DNA from 3 places in the Paenibacillus sp. FSL R7-0331 genome. Region 3 is predicted to be linked to each of the others. Evidence: a T-box and tRNA genes for the amino acid it is inferred to sense, from the RefSeq annotation. Region 3 holds a T-box; the other regions hold tRNA genes.

What was found. A T-box is a leader RNA that pairs with one kind of tRNA and senses whether it is charged. The one in region 3 lies ahead of metG (methionine--tRNA ligase), so its partner is inferred to be a tRNA-Met.
Region 1: it has a tRNA-Met gene. The T-box ahead of metG (methionine--tRNA ligase) is inferred to sense a tRNA for this amino acid. The anticodon was not compared.
Region 2: it has a tRNA-Met gene. The T-box ahead of metG (methionine--tRNA ligase) is inferred to sense a tRNA for this amino acid. The anticodon was not compared.

Annotation. Positions count from the first base shown of each region.
Region 1 covers NZ_CP009284.1:6,062,853-6,066,103, forward strand. The annotation lists gene R70331_RS26300 (TetR/AcrR family transcriptional regulator) at 1-112, shown strand, start outside; tRNA gene R70331_RS26305 (tRNA-Leu) at 194-272, opposite strand; tRNA gene R70331_RS26310 (tRNA-Cys) at 301-374, opposite strand; tRNA gene R70331_RS26315 (tRNA-Gly) at 381-455, opposite strand; tRNA gene R70331_RS26320 (tRNA-Gln) at 461-535, opposite strand; tRNA gene R70331_RS26325 (tRNA-His) at 570-642, opposite strand; tRNA gene R70331_RS26330 (tRNA-His) at 683-758, opposite strand; tRNA gene R70331_RS26335 (tRNA-Trp) at 784-857, opposite strand; tRNA gene R70331_RS26340 (tRNA-Tyr) at 863-948, opposite strand; tRNA gene R70331_RS26345 (tRNA-Thr) at 954-1,029, opposite strand; tRNA gene R70331_RS26350 (tRNA-Phe) at 1,050-1,125, opposite strand; tRNA gene R70331_RS26355 (tRNA-Asp) at 1,146-1,223, opposite strand; tRNA gene R70331_RS26360 (tRNA-Met) at 1,230-1,303, opposite strand; tRNA gene R70331_RS26365 (tRNA-Val) at 1,321-1,396, opposite strand; tRNA gene R70331_RS26370 (tRNA-Glu) at 1,463-1,537, opposite strand; tRNA gene R70331_RS26375 (tRNA-Ser) at 1,561-1,650, opposite strand; tRNA gene R70331_RS26380 (tRNA-Asn) at 1,654-1,729, opposite strand; rRNA gene R70331_RS26385 (23S ribosomal RNA) at 1,787-3,251, opposite strand, start outside.
Region 2 covers NZ_CP009284.1:831,415-834,665, reverse strand. The annotation lists gene R70331_RS03660 (helix-turn-helix transcriptional regulator) at 1-469, opposite strand, end outside; tRNA gene R70331_RS03655 (tRNA-Gly) at 638-708, opposite strand; tRNA gene R70331_RS03650 (tRNA-Pro) at 720-793, opposite strand; tRNA gene R70331_RS03645 (tRNA-Arg) at 828-904, opposite strand; tRNA gene R70331_RS03640 (tRNA-Gly) at 915-989, opposite strand; tRNA gene R70331_RS03635 (tRNA-Leu) at 997-1,080, opposite strand; tRNA gene R70331_RS03630 (tRNA-Lys) at 1,097-1,172, opposite strand; tRNA gene R70331_RS03625 (tRNA-Gln) at 1,188-1,262, opposite strand; tRNA gene R70331_RS03620 (tRNA-Asp) at 1,363-1,440, opposite strand; tRNA gene R70331_RS03615 (tRNA-Met) at 1,516-1,589, opposite strand; tRNA gene R70331_RS03610 (tRNA-Val) at 1,675-1,750, opposite strand; tRNA gene R70331_RS03605 (tRNA-Glu) at 1,757-1,828, opposite strand; tRNA gene R70331_RS03600 (tRNA-Ser) at 1,878-1,967, opposite strand; tRNA gene R70331_RS03595 (tRNA-Asn) at 1,971-2,046, opposite strand; tRNA gene R70331_RS03590 (tRNA-Ile) at 2,050-2,126, opposite strand; rRNA gene rrf (5S ribosomal RNA) at 2,187-2,303, opposite strand; rRNA gene R70331_RS03580 (23S ribosomal RNA) at 2,450-3,251, opposite strand, start outside.
Region 3 covers NZ_CP009284.1:2,980,513-2,983,763, forward strand. The annotation lists gene metG (methionine--tRNA ligase) at 1-1,373, opposite strand, end outside; T-box leader at 1,435-1,699, opposite strand; gene R70331_RS12320 (hypothetical protein) at 1,817-2,035, shown strand; gene R70331_RS12325 (GNAT family N-acetyltransferase) at 2,136-2,579, shown strand; gene R70331_RS12330 (DUF3892 domain-containing protein) at 2,666-2,902, shown strand; gene R70331_RS12335 (spore germination protein) at 3,096-3,251, shown strand, end outside.

The sequences.
Region 1 (3,251 bases), 3.1 Mb from region 3:
TGCGTCAGGGGTAGTCGGGGTTATTGAGGACTGGATCGTACGCGGCATGGAAGAAGAACCTGCGGGAATGTCTCTACGTATTCATCAGCTGCTGATGAAGTTAGAAGAATAACTGTATCACTTAACGAAAATGAGTTAGTCAGTAATAAAAAAAGGGTCCCTTAGAGATTATCTCTAAGGGACCCTTTAGCTATACCGGCGAGAGGACTCGAACCTCCACGGTTTCCCACTCGATTTTGAGTCGAGCGCGTCTGCCATTCCGCCACGCCGGCGTATTCAAGCTTATTATTCCAAAATCAATGGAGGCGCCACCCAGACTCGAACTGGGGATAAAGCTTTTGCAGAGCTTTGCCTTACCACTTGGCTATGGCGCCATAAAATGGAGCGGACGACGGGAATCGAACCCGCGACCCTCGCCTTGGCAAGGCGATGCTCTACCGCTGAGCCACGTCCGCATAAATGGCTGGGGATATAGGATTTGAACCTATGCATGACGGAGTCAAAGTCCGTTGCCTTACCGCTTGGCTAATCCCCAATATTCATTTCAATCTTCATTGTAGTAATAAAAGGGCGACTGATGGGTCTCGAACCCACGAATGCCGGAACCACAATCCGGTGCGTTAACCCCTTCGCCACAGTCGCCATATTAAGCTATTATTACAATTTCACACTTCAAAATTAATGGGGCGGCCGATGGGTCTCGAACCCACGAATGCCGGAACCACAATCCGGTGCGTTAACCCCTTCGCCACGGCCGCCATATTAAGCTTTAAAGTATTACATTGGCAGGGGCAGCAGGAATTGAACCCACACCAACGGTTTTGGAGACCGTTGTTCTACCTTTAAACTATGCCCCTAAAGATGGTGGAGGCTGATGGATTCGAACCACCGAACACGTACGTGAGCAGATTTACAGTCTGATGCGTTTGGCCACTTCGCTAAGCCTCCACAGATGGTGCCGGCGAGAGGACTTGAACCCCCAACCTACTGATTACAAGTCAGTTGCTCTACCAATTGAGCTACACCGGCATATTCTATTGTAACAATCATGGTGGCGCGGGAGGGAATCGAACCCCCGACACAAGGATTTTCAGTCCTTTGCTCTACCGACTGAGCTACCGAGCCATATAAAGTTGTGATACAAATGGCGGAACCGACGGGATTCGAACCCGCGATCTCCTGCGTGACAGGCAGGCATGTTAGGCCAACTACACCACGGTTCCAAATAATTGCGGGGGCAGGATTTGAACCTGCGGCCTTCGGGTTATGAGCCCGACGAGCTACCGGGCTGCTCCACCCCGCGTCAGTAAAAAATATATATGGTGGAGGCTGAGGGGATCGAACCCCCGACCCTCTGCTTGTAAGGCAGATGCTCTCCCAGCTGAGCTAAGCCTCCATCAAAACCAGCAACTTTTATATCATATCATTTCTCAATTAAAAAGTCAAGCTTTTAAAGAAATATTGGTGACCCGTAGGGGATTCGAACCCCTGTTACCTCCGTGAAAGGGAGGTGTCTTAACCCCTTGACCAACGGGCCATACTAATGATATCCATAAGGAACGGAGAGAGAGGGATTCGAACCCTCGAGACGCTTGTGGCGCCTACACGATTTCCAATCGTGCTCCTTCGGCCAAACTCGGACACCTCTCCATATGGCTCCCCGAACAGGACTCGAACCTGTGACAACTCGATTAACAGTCGAGTGCTCTACCAACTGAGCTATCAGGGAATATATACAGGCTTGATCACCTGAAAACTGAATCCGAAACGAATCTGCGAATTAATGTTGGATAAGCCCTCGACCGATTAGTATTGGTCAGCTCCATGCATTGCTGCACTTCCACCTCCAACCTATCTACCTCGTCGTCTCCAAGGGGTCTTACTAATTGGGAAATCTCATCTTGAGGGGGGCTTCACGCTTAGATGCTTTCAGCGCTTATCCCGTCCGTACGTAGCTACCCAGCCATGCTCCTGGCGGAACAACTGGTGCACCAGCGGTACGTCCATCCCGGTCCTCTCGTACTAAGGACAGCTCCTCTCAAATTTCCTGCGCCCACGACAGATAGGGACCGAACTGTCTCACGACGTTCTGAACCCAGCTCGCGTACCGCTTTAATGGGCGAACAGCCCAACCCTTGGGACCTACTTCAGCCCCAGGATGCGATGAGCCGACATCGAGGTGCCAAACCTCCCCGTCGATGTGGACTCTTGGGGGAGATAAGCCTGTTATCCCCAGGGTAGCTTTTATCCGTTGAGCGATGGCCCTTCCATGCGGTACCACCGGATCACTAAGTCCGACTTTCGTCCCTGCTCGACTTGTTGGTCTCGCAGTCAAGCTCCCTTATGCCTTTGCACTCTTCGAATGATTTCCAACCATTCTGAGGGAACCTTTGAACGCCTCCGTTACTCTTTAGGAGGCGACCGCCCCAGTCAAACTGCCCGCCTGACACGGTCCCCGTACCCGTTAAGGGCACCAGGTTAGAACCTAGATACGATCAGGGTGGTATCCCAACGGCGCCTCCACAGAAGCTTGCGCTCCTGTTTCTACGGCTCCCACCTATCCTGTACAGATCGTACCCAAATTCAATATCAAGCTGCAGTAAAGCTCCATGGGGTCTTTCCGTCTTGTCGCGGGTAACCTGCATCTTCACAGGTATTAAAATTTCACCGGATCTCTCGTTGAGACAGCGCCCAAGTCGTTACGCCATTCGTGCGGGTCAGAATTTACCTGACAAGGAATTTCGCTACCTTAGGACCGTTATAGTTACGGCCGCCGTTTACTGGGGCTTCGGTTCATAGCTTCGGGTTACCCCTAACCACTCCCCTTAACCTTCCAGCACCGGGCAGGCGTCAGCCCGTATACTTCGCCTTGCGGCTTCGCACAGACCTGTGTTTTTGCTAAACAGTCGCTTGGGCCTTTTCACTGCGGCCCCCTCGGGCTATTCACCCTACCGAGGCACCCCTTCTCCCGAAGTTACGGGGTCATTTTGCCGAGTTCCTTAACGAGAGTTCTTCCGCGCGCCTTAGAATTCTCTTCTCGCCTACCTGTGTCGGTTTGCGGTACGGGCACCTTCTCCTGGCTAGAGGCTTTTCTTGGCAGTGTGAGATCATGACCTTCGCTACTACAATTTTCGCTCCCCATCACAGCCTGGCCTTAACAGTGTGCGGATTTGCCTACACACCAGCCTCACTGCTTAGACGGACATCCATCAGTCCGCGTCACTACCCTCCTGCGTCACCCCATCGCTCAT
Region 2 (3,251 bases), 2.1 Mb from region 3:
AGACCGTTCGGATACTCTGCTGCTCCAGGATGGCTCCGATAATCGGCTGCAGAAAATTCCGGCTTTCTTTGCGGTAAGCAGGGGTTCCCATCTGAATAATGTCAGCAATATTCTCCAGCACGCCGTTGGATTTAGACTTTTCTTTCAGGTGGGTTCCCATTACTTTATCATAGGCGGTATGAAAACCCGGAGGGATTTTGTCCTCATGCAGCATGGAAGGCAGAATCGAAAAGGCCAAGGCCTCTTGTTCAGAAAAATCGAGCGGATACTGAAAAAACTTCCCCAGAAACCGGTATCCTGTCCCCCTGCCCTCATTCGCAACCGGCGCAAAATGGCTGATCACATCCAGATCCCTGTATATCGTCCTGATATTCACATCGCATCTGAAGGCAAGATCTGCAGCGGTAATTCCCGGGTTAGACTGGATAGCATTGATAATTTTAAAAATCCGGATTACTTTGTCTGTCATTTCGTTACTCCTTAGCTTCCTGTCATTCGTGAAAAAGATATGTATGTAGCTTCAACTATACCAGAATTCCATTCTTTCATGCTGTCATCCAGCACACGTCCGTCCGGATAAAAAATACGCAAAAAAAACAAGAACCGCAGATTAACTGCAGTTCTTGCTCTTGTGTGAAGCGGGTGATGGGAATCGAACCCACGCTATTAGCTTGGAAGGCTAAAGTTCTACCATTGAACTACACCCGCAAAATATGAAATCGGGATGACACGATTTGAACATGCGACCCCCTGGTCCCAAACCAGGTGCTCTACCAAGCTGAGCTACATCCCGTAATACAGTGGTTCGTGCTGCTTATAAGAATAAATGGCGCGCCCTAAGAGATTCGAACTCCTGACCTTTTGATTCGTAGTCAAACGCTCTATCCAGCTGAGCTAAGGGCGCACAATCTATATGGAGCGGACGACGGGAATCGAACCCGCGACCCTCGCCTTGGCAAGGCGATGCTCTACCGCTGAGCCACGTCCGCATAAACATGGTGCGCGTGAAGGGACTTGAACCCCCACGTCGTGAAACGCCAGATCCTAAGTCTGGTGCGTCTGCCATTCCGCCACACGCGCATACCTTGTAAGAAAATGGTGAGCCATGAAGGACTCGAACCTTCGACACCCTGATTAAAAGTCAGGTGCTCTACCAACTGAGCTAATGGCTCTCAAAGAAAACATAATGGCTGGGGATATAGGATTTGAACCTATGCATGACGGAGTCAAAGTCCGTTGCCTTACCGCTTGGCTAATCCCCAATAATAATAATTAGCAAATGCTACGGAATCGGATGGTACTCTATACTTCGAGATATAGGATGCTCAATTCCCGTTACCTTCATACCAGAAGCAATAAAGATGGCGGAACCGACGGGATTCGAACCCGCGATCTCCTGCGTGACAGGCAGGCATGTTAGGCCAACTACACCACGGTTCCAGGATAAAGATTTTGGGGTCCCCGGAAAGTAATCGGAATATGCTACAAAGCATTTCTTCACTTTTTGGGGATGTATTGCGGGGGCAGGATTTGAACCTGCGGCCTTCGGGTTATGAGCCCGACGAGCTACCGGGCTGCTCCACCCCGCGTCAGTAAAAGTATTATCCCTTGGGGTCCCCGGAAAGTACCCGGAATCCACAGCGAAGCATTAGCTTCACTTTTTGGGGGAATTTATGGTGGAGGCTGAGGGGATCGAACCCCCGACCCTCTGCTTGTAAGGCAGATGCTCTCCCAGCTGAGCTAAGCCTCCATCTTATGACCCGTAGGGGATTCGAACCCCTGTTACCTCCGTGAAAGGGAGGTGTCTTAACCCCTTGACCAACGGGCCATGCTACTATCAATGCTGTCCTACAACCCTTTAAAGGGAGGTAACGCAACGGAGAGAGAGGGATTCGAACCCTCGAGACGCTTGTGGCGCCTACACGATTTCCAATCGTGCTCCTTCGGCCAAACTCGGACACCTCTCCAGATGGCTCCCCGAACAGGACTCGAACCTGTGACAACTCGATTAACAGTCGAGTGCTCTACCAACTGAGCTATCAGGGAAAATGGTGGGCCTTAGTGGACTCGAACCACTGACCTCACCCTTATCAGAGGTGCGCTCTAACCAGCTGAGCTAAAGGCCCTATATACACCTATTTAACTAATAAGGGCAAAAAAAATACCACAAAGTGTGTGGGTTGTCCGCTTGGCGGCGTCCTACTCTCCCAGGACCCTTCGGTCCAAGTACCATTGGCGCTGGAGGACTTAACGGTCGTGTTCGGGATGGGTACGCGTGGAACCCCTCCGCCATCGCCACCAAACGGGCACTTACAGCGTAAATGCTTCAGGAACTTGATTCCTGAAAACTGAATCCGAAACGAATCTGCGTTTGCCCTTGTTATGGGGCCCCCGGAAAGTATTCGGAATCGGCTTCGTCAGCCTCTTCTTCACTTTTTGGGGTAGTTTGTTGGATAAGCCCTCGACCGATTAGTATTGGTCAGCTCCATGCATTGCTGCACTTCCACCTCCAACCTATCTACCTCGTCGTCTTCAAGGGGTCTTACTAATTGGGAAATCTCATCTTGAGGGGGGCTTCACGCTTAGATGCTTTCAGCGCTTATCCCGTCCGTACGTAGCTACCCAGCCATGCTCCTGGCGGAACAACTGGTGCACCAGCGGTACGTCCATCCCGGTCCTCTCGTACTAAGGACAGCTCCTCTCAAATTTCCTGCGCCCACGACAGATAGGGACCGAACTGTCTCACGACGTTCTGAACCCAGCTCGCGTACCGCTTTAATGGGCGAACAGCCCAACCCTTGGGACCTACTTCAGCCCCAGGATGCGATGAGCCGACATCGAGGTGCCAAACCTCCCCGTCGATGTGGACTCTTGGGGGAGATAAGCCTGTTATCCCCAGGGTAGCTTTTATCCGTTGAGCGATGGCCCTTCCATGCGGTACCACCGGATCACTAAGTCCGACTTTCGTCCCTGCTCGACTTGTTGGTCTCGCAGTCAAGCTCCCTTATGCCTTTGCACTCTTCGAATGATTTCCAACCATTCTGAGGGAACCTTTGAACGCCTCCGTTACTCTTTAGGAGGCGACCGCCCCAGTCAAACTGCCCGCCTGACACGGTCCCCGTACCCGTTAAGGGCACCAGGTTAGAACCTAGATACGATCAGGGTGGTATCCCAACGGCGCCTCCACAGAAGCTTGCGCTCCTGTTTCTACGGCTCCCACCTATCCTGTACAGATCGTACCCAAATTCAAT
Region 3 (3,251 bases):
TATTTGTTGGCCCGGCGGATGCCGGAAAAGATTAGCTCCAGCGCATCTTTAAACCGGCCTGCTTCAATCAGCCTTCCGGCATCCCCATACAAAGCGTTAATAGCATTGTCCCATAACGGATCGGTTTCTCCACCCGGAACCTTACCGCCGAATGCTTTATTGATAAATGCCAGGCTGCGGTTGACGAAATTACCGAAGGCGCCAAGCAGCTCACCGTTATGGCTGTGGATAAATTCCCGCCAGGAGAAATCCGTATCACGCTTTTCAGGGCCGTTCGCTACCAGAAAGTAGCGGACCGAGTCCGGCTGATAGCGGCTGAGAATATCCGGCACCCAGACGGCCCAGTTGCGGCTGGTGGAGAACTTCTGCCCCTCCAGCGTCATATATTCACAGGCGAGCAGCCGGTCCGGCAGGTGCAGCCCGCCGGCGCCTGTCAGGATGGCAGGCCAGATCAGGCTGTGGAAGGGCACATTGTCTTTGCCGTGCACATAGTAAGCACAGATATCCGGTTGCTCTCCGGTGCTGTCTTCACGGCTCGCCAGCCAGAAGTCTTCCCAGCTTCCGCCGCTTTCCAGAGCCCATTGTTTACTCGCGGATAAATAACCGCTGACCGCCTCGATCCACACATAGATTTTTTTGCCGGCGAAGCCGTCGGCAGGCACATCCACACCCCAGTCCAGGTCCCGTGTTGCTGCGCGGTCCTGCAGCCCTTCCTGCAAATAACGCTGGGTTAGCCGCACGGCGTTATCCCTCCATCCATGCTCCGCCTCCGCATAAGCGGTCAGCTCCTCCTGCAGCTTCGATAGCGCAAGGTAATAATGCTCCGTTGGCCGCAGTACAGGCGGGGTACCGCAGATTTTACAGACCCGCTCCAGCAGGTCGGACGGATCAAGCAGGGCTGAGCAGTAATCGCACTGGTCACCTCTGGCCGGCTGCCCGCAGCGGGGACAGATGCCCTCTACATAACGGTCCGGCAGAAAACGCTGATCCTGCTCGCAATAACACTGTAAGGTTGACTTTTTGTACAAATAGCCGTGATCCAGCAGCTGCACAAAAAGCTCCTGAACTACCTTGTGATGCTGAGGCTGATCCGTGCGTGTGTACAGATCATAGGTGAAGCCAAGCCTCCTGAAGCATTCTGTGAATTCCTGATGGTACCTGCCGGCAAAATCTCCAGGAGTTACACCCTCCTTGGCAGCCTGCACAGCCACCGGTGTCCCGTGACAGTCACTGCCTGATACATACAGCACCCGGTCGCCCTTGGCACGGTGGTAGCGGGCAAGGATGTCTCCCGGCAGAATGCTTGCCAGCCTGCCCAGATGCAGCGAGCCGTTGGCATAAGGCCAGGCTCCGCCGATAAAAATATTTGTCATTAATCATACGCCTCCCGTTGCTTCAATTGTCTGTCTGAACAACAAAAAGACTCCTGTCCCCAAAAGGGACGGGAGCCTGTGCTCACGTGTTACCACCCAACTTCATCAATGCCTCGCAGCATTCATCTCTTCAGGTACGCCGCAGATTAAGCGGTTATACCCTAGCATGTTAACGGATGCGGGTTCCGGCGCAGCCTACAGCCCTGTAAGGGATTCGGTGCACAGCTCAGAGACCATATTCCCTTGGGTTTTCCCTGCTCCTTTTCAGCGGACGGAGCTCTCTGTGAGAGAATTGCCAAAGTACTCTTTCTCTTCTTAGCTTTTGTTGTATCCTAATTACTGGATATCTTACGGCTGGCTGCGGCTTAAGTCAAGTGGAAGTTTAAGTTTTGCCTAAGCCGTCAAAGCTGAAAGCAGCAGATAAGATTAGGAGGAACTGTATCATGCGCAAATTATGTGCTATTACAACTGCAGGCATTTTTCTTCTTCTGTCTGCAGGACTGACCGGCTGTACTGCAGAGTATAAGGCACCCGAAGCAGTGGAAATCCGTCCGATGACACAGCTGAACAGCAGACCGGACAGCATGTACGGCCCGGTATCACCGGTAATGCAGGATGTATATGACCGTTCCATATCCGCAGAAGTATATTCAACCGAATAAGCGCTGAATTTCCTGCGGTATGCCTCCCTGTACAGAATATCAAAAATTCTGTATAATAATTCAACTATTGCTTTGAGATGAAGAGGAGTGGGCAGGAACCATGGCAGCGGAAATTGTACATGTAACGACAGAGGAACAGCTTCAGATGGGGTTGGATATCCGCAAAAAAGTATTTGTGGAAGAGCAGCAGGTACCGGTTGAAGAGGAAATTGATGAATATGATGTGATAGGCGATCAGGTGCATCATCTGCTGGTTGTGGACGACGGGCTTCCGGTAGCCGCCGGCAGACTGATCTATTATAAGGCAGGATCTGCCAAAATGCAGCGGATTGCGGTGCACAAGGAATACCGCAGCAAAGGCTATGGCCGTGTCCTGTTAATGGCGCTTGAAGAACGGGCCAAGGAGCTGGGGCTTATATTCTCGGTGCTGGATGCGCAGTGCCAGGCTGAAGATTTTTATGCCAAGCAAGGCTATGAGGTCATTTCGGATGAGCCGTTTTATGACGCCGGAATTCTGCATGTGAGAATGCAGAAGAAGCTCTAGGATTGCAGGATACATACTTTTTCGCGGACCGGGGACTCTATTAGTATCCCATAGGGCGAATCCATACGCGAAGGAGCGGAATCTGAATGATTAACAATGAACGCGAACGTTTTATAGCAGCACAGAGGAACGGGGACGGCGACCTGCTGATGTTCCAGACCTCTTCCGGCCGTGTTCTTGATTACCAGCAGGCGCTGCAGGAGGTACAGGCAGGAAGCATTGCCGGAGTGAATGTTTTTAAGGGAAAAGACGGTGAAATGTACATCCGCGGAGACGCCGACGGAGACCCGACGAATAACCTGGATCAGCTGCCGCAGTTTTAGCACCATACATTGCATATGAAGACCGGACAAGCGTTATATAACGCATATGTCCGGTCTTTTTTATGCTTATATCCCCGCAGCATATCTGAGTAACCACCGAAGCTAAGGCCCTTGAAGGGTTATTTTTCCGTATAGTTCAGTGGGAAATGGCGGATAATGTGGTTACCAAGATTAGACTGGCGGAGGGATGCAGATGTTCTCATTATTCCGTAAACCAAAAGCGAACATCGGCAAGGCCGCGAAAATAGCTGAAAGCACGGCACAGCCGGCTCCGGGAAAAGAGCTTGGGCAGCGGCTCCAGTGGTTTCAGGAAAAGCTGGACAAATGCGTGGATGCGGTATTCCGGACC